DNA from 4 places in the Neobacillus sp. PS2-9 genome. Region 1 is predicted to be linked to each of the others. Evidence: riboswitches for the same ligand, from Rfam matches in the RefSeq annotation. Region 1 holds a riboswitch; each other region holds the start of a gene.
The links. Region 1 has a riboswitch for lysine ahead of RCG25_RS10785 (amino acid permease). Riboswitches for the same ligand answer to the same signal wherever they lie in the genome.

Region 1 (3,177 bases):
TTCTTTGTTAATTTGTATCCCAACCATAAGATAAGGAAAAGCGGTAAACCAATATAAGAAACCAACACACCATTCCAATCGATAGTGCTTCCAATAAAGGCTGAATAGTTTTGTCCTAAAACAACGAATCCGCAGACAGCAAAAGCGAAAATAGGACCGAAAGGGAAGAATTTTGATTTATATGGTAATAAACTTAAATCCTTTCCTTGCGCTATAAAGGCTTTTCTGAATCGATAGTGACAGATTGCAATTCCCAGCCAAGCAATAAAGCCGGACATACCTGAAGCATTTAATAACCAGACATAAACCGTGCCATCTCCGAAGAAAGAGGCAAGAAAGGCCAAAGTACCTACTAAAGTTGTTGCAAATAGAGCATTGACAGGTACACCATTTTTATTTAGTTTCCCTAGAAACTTGGGAGCTTTTCCTTCACGTGCTAAGTCCCAGAGCATTCGGGTAGAAGCGTACATACCAGAATTACCAGCAGATAAAACTGCTGTTAAGATAACCGCGTTCATTACTGAAGCAGCAAAAGCAATTCCAGCCTTTTGAAAGACAAGCGTAAAGGGACTAACCGTAACATCACCATTTGCTAAATTTTCATTTGTAAAAGGAATTAGAAGTCCGATTACTAAAATAGCTAGTACATAAAATAAAAGAATTCGCCAAAATACTTGTTTCACTGCTCGTGGAATAGCTTTCCTTGGATCTTCCGTCTCACCAGCAGCAACACCTAAAAGCTCTGTTCCTTGGAAGGAAAATCCAGCTGCCATAAAAATTCCTAGCATTGCCATAAAACCGCCATGGAAAGGAGCATCACCAACTGTGAAATTTTTGAAGCCGATTGCCTCATCTCCCATGATACCGAAAATCATTAGTGTACCAATTATGATAAAGACAATAACCGTTACTACCTTTATTAAGGAAAACCAGTATTCTGCTTCACCAAATCCTTTAACAGAAAGATAATTTAATAGGAACATAATGACTAAAAAGATTCCACTCCAAATGAAGGATGGTGTTTGTGGGAACCAAAATTTCATGATCATCGTAACAGCTGCTAACTCGGCTGCAATGGTAATTGCCCAGTTATACCAGTAATTCCAACCTAGTGCAAAACCTAAGGAAGGATCGACGAATTTAGTTGCATACGTACTAAAGCTTCCAGCAACGGGCATATAGGCTCCCATCTCTGCTAACCCCTGCATCAAAAAGTAAACCATTAGACCAATAATAATATAGGAGAGAATAGCTCCGCCTGGTCCTGCAGAATGTATGGCCCCGCCACTGGCAAGGAATAAACCTGTACCAATTGTTCCTCCAAGAGAAATCATGGTAAGGTGACGAGATTTAAGGCTTCGTCTTAACTCTGAGGGTTCTTTTTTAGGTGATAAATCACCATTATATTCATTTTCTTTTAATACTTTTGCTGTTTGCATTATCTTTACTCCTTTTTTGTTTTCTTTCTTTTTTCGAGAAGGAGTTTGGAATAAAAAATGCCATCGAAGTAGAATCGATGGCATTATCAATACCCCGCATCATACCTTTCGAAAGATAGCTCAACACGAATGGCTGGTAGGTCCAATTCGTGACAGTTCTGTTCCTATTTGGAGACAGCCCCAGCATGCTTTGTCAGAGAGTAAAGCACACTTCGGCAGTTTTTCCTTTCAAACGGGGTCAAAAATGTCTCTGCATCTCATCCGCTTTACTAATAAAAACCGCGACCTCTACCTCATCGGTTTGATGAGGATTTAGCTTATGAAATTAATATATTTCTAAAGTATAAATAATATTGTACATTTGTCAATATGTTTTTCTTGAATAACTTTTTTACTCATTCAACCTAACAGTAATTAACAGATAATTAAATCTTTTGGAAAAAAACTATTAAATTTACTTTAAAAATGATAATCGGTATTATTTTTAAGTATAATGATGGCAGGTATTCGGAGGTATTTTCCATGCGGATTTTTGGGATTATTACGGGATCACTAATTGTTGTACTAGCATTTAACCTTTTTTTAATACCTCACGAAGTGTTAAGCAGTGGACTAAGTGGTATTTCCATGATAGTAGGTATGGTTACACCACTTAATACTGGGTTAGCAAATTTTCTTTTGAATTTTCCGTTACTGGTTATTGGGTACAAAATGTTAGGCAAAAAATTTATTATGAACTCGATCTTTTCAGTGCTCATCATATCAGTTGGGCTCTATGTGGTACCTGTCTACGAAATTGCAAATGATAAGATATTATCCTCCATTTTTGGCGGCGCTTTAACAGGTCTTGGGGTAGGCATTGTCTTCCGAAGTTCTGGATCTACAGGTGGCTTTGATATTATTGGAATGATTGTTTCGAGAAAAAAGGACTTTCCAATAGGTGCACTTCTATCAGGTATGAACGCAGTTGTTATTTTGATAAGTGGATTTCTGTTTAATTGGGATGCTGCTTTGAATACCTTAGTATCTATTTTTGTAACAGGTAAAGTAGTTGATGCCATCTATACTGACCATGCTAAGCTAACGATAATGATCATTACAGAAAAGGGTGAAGAGATGAGGTCACATCTGTTAACCAATCTGTATCGAGGGTTGACAATTATAGATGGTGTTGGCGGCTACTCCAATAATAAACGAAATGTATTAATAACAGTGATATCACGATATGAACTGAATGAGATTAAAAATCTCATTGTTGAAGTAGATCCTTCAGCATTCGTCAATATAACTGAAACGATAGAAGTAATGGGACTGTTTCATCGTCCTAGTCCCTCATAAGAAAAAAATGGGCCTGCACTATACTAATAGTGAGGCCCATTTTTTATCAATTATTAATGTATTTTTCAAATACAAAACCAAAATCTTTCACACAATACTGTTTTTTACTATCTTCTAACCATTGAAAAGCTGCTTGGTTTAGCATTTTAAATTGTACAACTAAATTGCTATCTGGACTTGTTATTCGACCTATAGTAGTAGAGGCAACATCAAGGCTTTGTTTGGCAAATTGAAGGCTAATTTCATTTTCATGAGATATTTCGGCAATTTTTATCAAAGCTTTATATAAATCTTTCACTTCTTCAATATGTTTTTTATGAATATCAATTGAGAAAGGCTGTGAGCCAATTTTAAACTTAATTTCAACATCAAGGTCTACAGTCCCAGCTGTTTCAAGTTT
Region 2 (3,177 bases), 700 kb from region 1:
GATAAAATCGTCCACATTGAAACCATCATGGAAAAGCAAAAAATTACCATGACGGATTTCACGGACCGGGATGTGTTTGGTTATGCTGTTGACAAAGGCTGGATGTGTGTACAGGTCTTTTTTGTCCGTCAAGGAAAGCTGATTGAGCGGGATGTTTCCATGTTTCCCATCTACAATGAGCCAGAGGAAGAAATCCTTACGTTTTTAGGACAATTTTATCAAAAAGCCAATCACTTTAAGCCAAAGGAAATCCTGATCCAAGATGAAATTGATTTGAATATGACTGCACAGCTCTTAGAAGTGAAGGTTCTTCAACCGAAAAAGGGACAAAAGAAGGAGCTTGTTAACCTTGCAATCAAAAATGCAAAAATTGCCCTAAATGAAAAGTTTTCATTAATTGAGAAGGATGAAGAACGAACTATTAAGGCAGTAGAAAACCTCGGAAAGCTTCTTGGAATTTATACACCCCATCGGATTGAGTCTTTCGATAACTCTAATATACAAGGGACAGATCCTGTTTCAGCGATGGTTGTGTTTACGGATGGGAAAGCGAATAAGAGAGAATATCGCAAGTATAAAATCAAGTCTGTAAAGGGACCGGATGATTATGAATCGATGAGGGAAGTAACTAGAAGAAGATACTCGAGAGCCTTAAAAGAAAATCTTCCTCTACCGGACCTTATTATTATTGATGGTGGAAAAGGACATGTAGAAACGGTAAGGGATGTTTTAGAAAATGAATTAGGATTAGATATCCCACTATCGGGTCTTGTAAAGGATGAAAAACACCGTACATCGCAATTGTTATACGGCAATCCGTTAGAAATTGTTCCACTTGAACGGAACAGCCAGGAGTTTTATTTACTGCAACGTATTCAAGATGAGGTTCACCGCTTTGCCATTACCTTTCACCGCCAAATACGTGGAAAGAGCGCCTTTCAATCATTGTTGGATGATATCCCGGGGATTGGGGAGAAACGCAAAAAACTATTGCTTAAACAGTTTGGTTCTGTAAAAAAAATGAAGGAAGCCAGTCTGGAGGAATTTACCGACATGGGTATTCCATCAAATGTGGCAGAAGAGTTAATGAAAAAACTTCAAGAATAGTTATTGTCAGAATAAATTGACCATGCTATAATTAGTGAAAATTTAAATTACTATCACTTTATAGTACTAAAGTGAAGGTAGAGGTGCGAGCTTCAAGAGTAATGATTCTGAGAAGGATGAGCTTCAAGGAAGAATCATGAAAGGGGATGTTCGCCGAAGTAAAGAAAGTCTCATTTCTTTCTTTGCTGGTCCTGTATTGAATAAATGCCGGATTGTCAAGACGCAGGTCTTGGAGAGCTATCTTACGTTATTTGTACAGGAATTTATTTTTCGTGTTCAAAAAGCAATGAGATGCCTCTCATTGCTTTTTTATTTATGTTTTGTAGCAAAATAGGTAGAGCATAACTGAAAGAAGGGGAAATGATGGGCTTAGTTGTACAAAAATTCGGGGGAACCTCCGTTGGCAGTGTAGAAAGAATTTTAAATGTAGCAGCCTGTGTAAAAGATGAAACAGAGAGAGGCAATAACGTTGTTGTCGTTGTTTCTGCTATGGGAAAATCCACGGACAAGCTTGTTGGTCTAGCGAAGGAAATTTCCAATCAACCTAATAAACGGGAAATGGATATGCTCCTTTCGACAGGCGAGCAGGTAACCATTGCCTTATTATCTATGGCTTTAAATCAACAAGGTCTACCAGCGGTTTCCTATACAGGCTGGCAAGCGGGAATTGTAACAGAACCTGTCCATGGAAACGCACGAATTTCAACGATCAAGACAGAATCCATTAAAAACCAACTTACAGAAGGCAAGGTTGTTATTGTAGCAGGATTCCAAGGAATAACTGAAGATGGGGAAATCACCACTCTTGGTCGAGGGGGTTCTGATACGACAGCGGTTGCATTAGCAGCGGCGTTAAAAGCAGATAAATGTGATATTTACACGGATGTAACAGGTGTATTTACAACAGATCCAAGATATGTGAAAGAGGCCCGTAAGTTATTATCCGTTTCCTATGACGAAATGCTGGAGCTTGCCAATCTCGGTGCAGGTGTACTGCATCCAAGAGCGGTAGAATTTGCTAAAAATTATCAAGTAAGACTTGAAGTCCGTTCAAGCATGGAGAAAATCGAAGGAACAGTCATTGAGGGGGAAGCAACAATGGAACAAAATTTAGTTGTACGTGGTGTCGCGTTTGAAGATGATATTACAAAGGTTACCGTTTTGGGGTTAACCAATTCCTTAACCAGCCTATCAACGATTTTTACTACTCTTGCTCAAAATCACATTAACGTTGATATTATTATTCAAAGCACAACAGAAGGAGGAACGGCTAATTTATCTTTCTCCATACATACCGATGATTTGTTAGAGACATTAAAGGTATTAGAAGACAATAAAGCTGTACTTGGCTATGAACAACTTGATGCAGAGAATAAACTGGCAAAGGTTTCTATTGTGGGTTCAGGCATGATTTCTAATCCGGGTGTGGCTGCGAAAATGTTTGAAGTTCTTGCTTCAAATGGCATCCAAATCAAAATGGTCAGCACCTCTGAAATTAAAGTGTCTGCTGTGTTAGAAGAGAAGAATATGTTAAAAGCAGTTGAACTCCTCCACCGTGCATTTGAGCTTGGAAATTAACAAAGAAGAGGCTGACTCGTTGGAATGTGAGTCAGCCTCTTTCCGATATTAAATTAGATCTTTCCGATCCCATTTAACAGTAAATTGGACTTTGTTTGCTTTTTTTACAGGGTGTTCAAACGCTTCTGCAATCACTTCTTTTTGTAGTTCAATTTGTTGGGCAAGGAAGCCGGCTTCGAGTTGGAAGAAGTGTTCTGCTTTTGATTTTACACGAGAAACAATGAGTGGGCTTACTAGTTCGAATTCGATTTCATTTTTCGTCTCTTTTATTATTTCAAGCTGTCCCCAAGAAGCATTAGTAAAAAATTCAACTAATGTTTCGTGGTCAGGTAATGGGAACTTTCGTGCAAGACGTTTTCCTGCCCAGTATAAGATTTCAGGAGTGTCTTTGCCTAGGATTTCTGGCAAAAGGTATTCCCTAATGATTTCATACCCAAACATTGAAATGGTTCTTGGTTCTGGCTCTTCATTATCAAAATGTTGATTAACGGC
Region 3 (3,177 bases), 140 kb from region 1:
CTTTTTTAATGGATAGGGCAGTTTTACCATCCTTTTCACTAATTACTTTAACTTCAACCATGTCGCCTACTTTTAGATGGTCATTAATATCTTTTACATAGCTTTCTGCAACCTCGCTAATATGCACTAGACCTGTTGTACCTCCAGGTAATTCGACGAATGCTCCAAAATTAGTGATTCCTGTTACTTTTCCTTGGACTTTGCTGCCTACTTCAACTGACATGAAATCTTTTTCCCCTCAATAGTGTTAAAACTACTTAATTATAACAAATTCTCAAGGGAAATAGAATCAATCGAAGAGGTTTTTCTAACTTTTTTTGACTTTTCTTCTCTACTAACAGTGTACCTTTAGTAAATTGATTGGGAGGCTATTTTGTAATGTCTGTTGTTCTCCATCCGTTAATGGGACAAGTGGTAAACGGACACCACCCACAGGAACACCAATCATTTTTAATGCTGCTTTTACCGGTGTTGGACTTGGTGCAGCAAACAATGCTTTTATAATTGGAAGGAGGTTACGATGTGCTGCTGCGGCTTCCTTTAGATTGCCATTTTTAAAGTTATTGATCATTGTCTGCATTTCATTTCCAATGATATGGGATGCAACAGAGACCACTCCTGTTCCACCAATCGCTAAAACAGGTAAAGTCAATCCATCGTCTCCACTATAAAGTGTAAAGTCACTAGGAGTTTGGCTAATAATGTCGGACATGGCATCAAGGTTCCCACTAGCTTCTTTGACAGCAACAATATTAGTAATCTTGGATAAACGGACGATTGTTTCGACAGTCATATTAATCACACTTCGTCCTGGGATATTATATAGCATGACTGGGAGTGATGTAGATTCGGCGATTGCTTTAAAGTGTTGATATAATCCTTCTTGAGATGGTTTATTGTAGTAAGGAGCAACCAGCATAATTCCGTCTACTCCAGCATCTTCAGCTTGCTTTGTTAAGTTAATAGAGGCTCTTGTATTATTGGATCCTGTTCCAGCTATGACAGGAACTCTGCTATCAACCACATCTACTACAAATTTAAATAGGTCCACTTTTTCTTCAGTTGTTAATGTGGGAGATTCACCTGTAGTTCCGGCAATTACCAATCCATCAGAACCATTCGCAATTAAATAGTTAATAAGTTCTTTTGTTGCAAAATAATTAATTTCCCCATGCTGATCAAACGGCGTAACCATCGCGGTTAAAACTTGGCCAAAATTCATCATTCTCACCCTTTATATAGTTTTTTAGAATTATAACGGAGAAGGCACCTTAATAGTCAACGCAAAAAAGCAGCAACGAGGGTTCGCTGCTGCACTAGAAACATGATTAAATAATTGTTCCCATGCGTGAGATAGCCCTCCATATAGTTTCCTATATGACAGTTCTGTATTTATTCAATAGCAGAACCAGCTTCAAGATTTATGAGATTCTTTCCGCTTCGGCAAATTCCCCTTTTCACAATGGTCATTGGATCTCATTCTCCTCGAATTGTGTACTCATGGTTTTTGCGCCTCTATCCTCACTTCAAATGGTATTGAAGTAAGAAATATTTAATTGACTGTTACTATAACAGAATTTCTATTATTATACAAGGAATTTGGAAGAAAAAAGAAAAGAAGCCAAGGCGGGAAGTGTCATAATTCCATATTTATCTATAAATATAATATTATAGTGAAAAGAATTAAAATAAAGAGGTGGTTTTGATAGTGCAACTAATTTCTCACAAAATGAATAAACAATATGCTAAAGAAGTATTAGGTTGGAAATATAACCATCCATATAATTTTTATAATAATGAATTAACTAATGAAACCCTGCAAGAACTATTGAATGGCAGTTATTATGCTGTAGTTAACGCTGAAAAAAATTTAATAGGTTTTTTTTGTGTCGGAGAGTCTGCCCAGGTTCCGACAGGCCAGCAGTTTGGAGCATATGTTGATGGTTTTATTGATTTTGGACTTGGAATGCATCCCGAAGAAACAGGAAAAGGGGATGGCTATGAATACTGTACATTTATCCTTAACTTGATTGAAGAAAAATATAAGAACTTTCCTATCCGCTTAACTGTGGCCAATTTTAATAAGAGGGCCATTCATCTTTACGAAAAAATGGGATTTGTTAAGAGTAATGAATTTAATTCAAATAATTGTTCTTTTTCAACAATGATTAAAGGATGAGACTTTGAATATAAAAAAGAAGCTTGAGGATGGTTTGAATCTCAAGCTTCCTTTGGTGATTGAGTGTTAATTATATTCTTTAACTAATTCTTTTGTGCTTCTAACTGTATCAATTGGACGAACCATTTTTTCAATTTGGCCACGTTTTGTTTCTAAGAATGGGGGCAAAGATAGTTTTTCTCCGAGGGTTTCGTATGGCTCATCTCCCATAAATCCAGGACCATCTGTAGCGAATTCAAATAAGATTTGAGGTGCTACTCTTACATATAATGACCCAAAAAAGTACCGGTCGACAAAACCGGAGGTACCAAAACCGAAGCCTTCAATCCGAGTCATCCATTCTTCTAAAACCGTACGATCCTCCACACGAAATGCTGCATGATGGACAGTACCAAAGCCTTGTTGGGATGGGGGCAGTACTGCATTGTATTCCACAACTACTTGGGCACCGTTACCGCCTTCTCCTACTTCAAATAAATGAAAAGCTTCCTCTTGTGCAATTTCTTTAAACAAAAGAACTCTTTCCATCATTTCTTTAAAGTAATCGAAATTGGCTACACGAACAAAGATAGGTCCCAATCCAGTGATGGCGTATTCTAAAGGGATTGGCCCCTTTTGCCAAGGAGTGCCACTGGCAACTCCTTTATTTGTTTCATCGGAAATTAATTGGTATTGTTGGTCATCGAAATCTACAAAGGATAAGGTTTTCTTACCAAAAAACTCCTTTATTCCTGAGTGCTTCACATTTAAACGATTAAATCGTTCCGCCCAATACTCTATCGCTGCATCATTAGGTACCCGGAAGGAGGTTTTTGATATCTCATTCGTCCCGTGCACTCCTTTTGGAATACCTGGGAAATCAAAGAATGTCATATCAGTACCTGGGCTGCCCTTATCATCAGCAAAAAATAAATGGTAGGTTTGAATATCATCTTGATTGACTGTTTTCTTTACTAAGCGCATTCCTAAAACATAGGTGAAAAAGTCATAATTCTTTT
Region 4 (3,177 bases), 1.4 Mb from region 1:
CCATTTCCTCGTACGTCATGACTTTCGATTTCCAAGGGTGCTGGACATAGGGTTCGCCACTCAATGTACTGTATTGTTTATATCTTTCTTCAAAAGAAGTCAGGGCATTGGTAAAAGCGATATCTGCCTGTTCTCTTAATTTTTCAAGGACATCCTTTGGAGACCAAGAGTGAATAAAGAAATTGTAGTAAACATAAGCAGACAGAGCCGTTTGAACCGTATAGGACGGCTTCAAATCCGTTTGTTTTAACGAAACAGGCGGCACGGTCGTCTCGCCAAACGCTTCGTTGCATAGCTCTGGATTGTAATTGATTTGTCGAGTTAGCTCGGCTGCGATAAAGTTCGGATCGAGTCCTTCAAAGGCAGAGCCTACATGTGTTTCTGCTCCTGTAATGAAAAAGGATGGCAGCAATTTTCCTACTGTGCCTTTATAGATATAGCGATTGTCATCGCCTTCATAGCGCGGCGCCACGAAATCGGCATTAATGGCAGCGGAATAGGCAAAACCATGTTCCTGTTTCCAGCGTTTTAAAGTTTTTAAGGCAGAAAGAACACCGTGTGAGCTGTCTTCCTCGTCACACTCTGCTAAAAGAACCAGGTTTCCGTCTAATTCTTCTGGGTGTTCCGAGTAATATTTTAAGAGATAGAGATGACTAGCGACTCCGCTTTTCATATCAAGGACGCCACGGCCAAACATCCAATCTCCCGACTGTAAATGTTTTTGTGCAGAAGCGGGCAGATTCTCTTTTTTCAGGGATTCCATTAGCTCCTCGGGATAGCAGGCCTGGTCTTTCAAGTGAGTAAAATCATCAATTCCGACTGTATCCGTATGACCCATTAGGATGACGGTTCGATTGCTCGTACCCTTTGTTCCTTTGACAAACGCCAGCACATTATAACGCTCTTGATTGTCATTGTGGGTCTGTTCTAAAACAAGCTGGCCTGGATTTTCTGAAAAATAGGGCCATGAGGAAATCATTGCATATAAAGCCTGGGCAATGGCTTTTTCGCCATAAGTATTTACAACACTTTCAATGTTTACGAGCTGTTTCGTGAATGCCAGTACATCTTCTCGACATTGCAACATATGCCTAACCTTCTTTTCTAGTAATTTGGAAATTTCCTATTTTAGAAAAATGTATCTCAAGAAAGAAAACCCGTCAAGGGTTTTCATTTGGATGTAAATTCCATTAAAAATATTATTGCATTTGTTAGAATACTTTTATATACTAAAAAAAGTTTCGTCAAACTAAATATGAAAATCCTCATCTTTAAGCATTAGATGGGGTAGAGGTCGCGATTTATATCAGTATCCTATGGGAGATTCAGTGAAATCTATGAAAATAGGAAAAAGGATCAATCGCCGAAGCTTCTGAAATCACTTTTTTCAGAAAGCTGGGTCTGCACTCGAATAGGGGCAGAACTGTCACAGTTCCTTGGAATTGTGGAGAACTATCTTCACCAATGCTGATCGATGAGGGTGTGTAGAACACCGTCATATGCCATTGTGACGGTGTTTTTTTATTAACTAGGGAGGTATATTTATGAAAAAAATTGCAATTTTATTAGCTGCAGCGATGATGTTACTTCTATCTGCTTGCGGCACGGAGAAGGCTGATGGGGAAAAGGCAGCGAAAGCAAGCAGTGGTAAGCATGAATTAGTGAAAAAAGGTGCCTTAACGTTCTCTATGACTGGACAATATCCGCCATTAAACTTTAAGAAAGACGGAAAATTAACTGGATTTGACGTTGAAATCGGAACAGAAATTGCGAAAAGAATTGGACTCGAAGCCAATCCTGTAACAAACCCATGGGAAACGATTATTCAAGGGTTAAAGGCAAAGAAATACGATGCGATTATCGGTAGTATGACGGCAACACCTGAGCGTGATAAGCAGGTTGACTTCACGAATCCATACTATCTATCTGGTGCACAGATTTTTGTAGCGGAAGGCAACACAGATATTCAGTCAAAGGAAGACCTAAAGGGTAAGACAATCGGAGTTATTCAAGCGAGCACATGGAAGGACATGGCCGAAGATCTATCTGACCAAGTGAAAGGCTATCCAACAGACGTCAACGCTCTTCAAGACTTGGCACTTGGTCGTTTGGATGCTGTTATCACTGACAAAATTGTTGGGGTAAGTGCAAAAAATGAAAAAGGTCTAAAAATTAAAGCAATCGGCGGATTGTTGAACGAAGACCGTGTGAGTGTAGCGGTTGCTGAAGGAAACAAAGAACTCGCTGACAAAATTAACGAAGCAATCCAATCAATGATTGACGATGGTACGTACGAAAAAATCAGTATGAAATGGTTCAACACCAACGTAATGGAAAAGTAAGAAATTGTGTCGAAGGGGGACTGTCCCCCTTCAAAAAAAGGAGGTAAGCCTCGTGGTTTTTTTAGATAATATTATTAGTATTTTTAGTGAGCATGGAATTGCTTTTTTGAAAGCTTCTTGGATGACGATCTCAATTACAGCGATCTCTCTATTATTTGCGATGGTGATCGGCATTATTTTTGCCGCCTTTAAGATCTCGACTAGTAAACTATTAAATCGCATTGCTGACATCTATATTGGGATTATTCGCGGAACCCCGCTGATTGTTCAAATCATGTTCTTATATTATGGACTTGCCAACATCGTGAACTTGGATAGCTTCACGGCAGGGGCATTGGCATTGGGTGTTCACACGGGCGCGTATATCGCAGAAATTTTCAGAGGAGCGGTTCAATCGATTGACCGCGGTCAGATGGAAGCGGCCAGGTCGCTTGGAATGAACTATTCACTTGCGATGAGAAGAATTATTTTCCCACAGGCTTTCAAAAGATCAATTCCGGCCCTTGCCAATCAGTTTATTATTGGCTTAAAGGATTCTTCACTAGTTGCCTATATTGCGGTAACAGACCTTTACAACACGGCCCTTAGTGTACAAGGGGAAAACTATATGCCGTTTGAAACGTATTTTGTCGTAGGAATCTATTACTTAATTATCGTTCTAATTTTCACATGGGTAGCTAACCTGATTGAAAAGAAACTCGATGTGAGTAAACCGAAGGAGGTACGTGTCGCATGATTCAAGTTCGTAATCTATCAAAATCCTTTGGTAAGCTTGACGTGTTAAAGAATATTGACTTGGAGATTCATGAACAAGAAGTCGTCGTCCTGATTGGTG

Region 2: linked by a shared signal. The riboswitch ahead of RCG25_RS07110 (aspartate kinase) and the one ahead of RCG25_RS10785 (amino acid permease) in region 1 are both predicted to bind lysine.
Region 3: linked by a shared signal. The riboswitch ahead of dapA (4-hydroxy-tetrahydrodipicolinate synthase) and the one ahead of RCG25_RS10785 (amino acid permease) in region 1 are both predicted to bind lysine.
Region 4: linked by a shared signal. The riboswitch ahead of RCG25_RS03750 (ABC transporter substrate-binding protein) and the one ahead of RCG25_RS10785 (amino acid permease) in region 1 are both predicted to bind lysine.

The regions. Positions count from the first base shown of each region.
Region 1 covers NZ_CP133269.1:2,150,038-2,153,214, forward strand. Annotated here, with positions in the region: gene RCG25_RS10785 (amino acid permease) at 1-1,439, opposite strand, end outside; lysine riboswitch at 1,548-1,738, opposite strand; gene RCG25_RS10790 (YitT family protein) at 1,962-2,777, shown strand; gene RCG25_RS10795 (PH domain-containing protein) at 2,824-3,177, opposite strand, start outside.
Region 2 covers NZ_CP133269.1:1,446,558-1,449,734, forward strand. Annotated here, with positions in the region: gene uvrC (excinuclease ABC subunit UvrC) at 1-1,107, shown strand, start outside; lysine riboswitch at 1,178-1,355, shown strand; gene RCG25_RS07110 (aspartate kinase) at 1,471-2,685, shown strand; gene RCG25_RS07115 (YslB family protein) at 2,734-3,177, opposite strand, start outside.
Region 3 covers NZ_CP133269.1:2,287,328-2,290,504, forward strand. Annotated here, with positions in the region: gene RCG25_RS11505 (S1 domain-containing RNA-binding protein) at 1-223, opposite strand, end outside; gene dapA (4-hydroxy-tetrahydrodipicolinate synthase) at 335-1,225, opposite strand; lysine riboswitch at 1,347-1,526, opposite strand; gene RCG25_RS11515 (GNAT family N-acetyltransferase) at 1,709-2,179, shown strand; gene RCG25_RS11520 (ring-cleaving dioxygenase) at 2,246-3,177, opposite strand, start outside.
Region 4 covers NZ_CP133269.1:736,471-739,647, forward strand. Annotated here, with positions in the region: gene RCG25_RS03745 (M20/M25/M40 family metallo-hydrolase) at 1-1,087, opposite strand, end outside; lysine riboswitch at 1,281-1,463, shown strand; gene RCG25_RS03750 (ABC transporter substrate-binding protein) at 1,545-2,342, shown strand; gene RCG25_RS03755 (amino acid ABC transporter permease) at 2,395-3,078, shown strand; gene RCG25_RS03760 (amino acid ABC transporter ATP-binding protein) at 3,075-3,177, shown strand, end outside.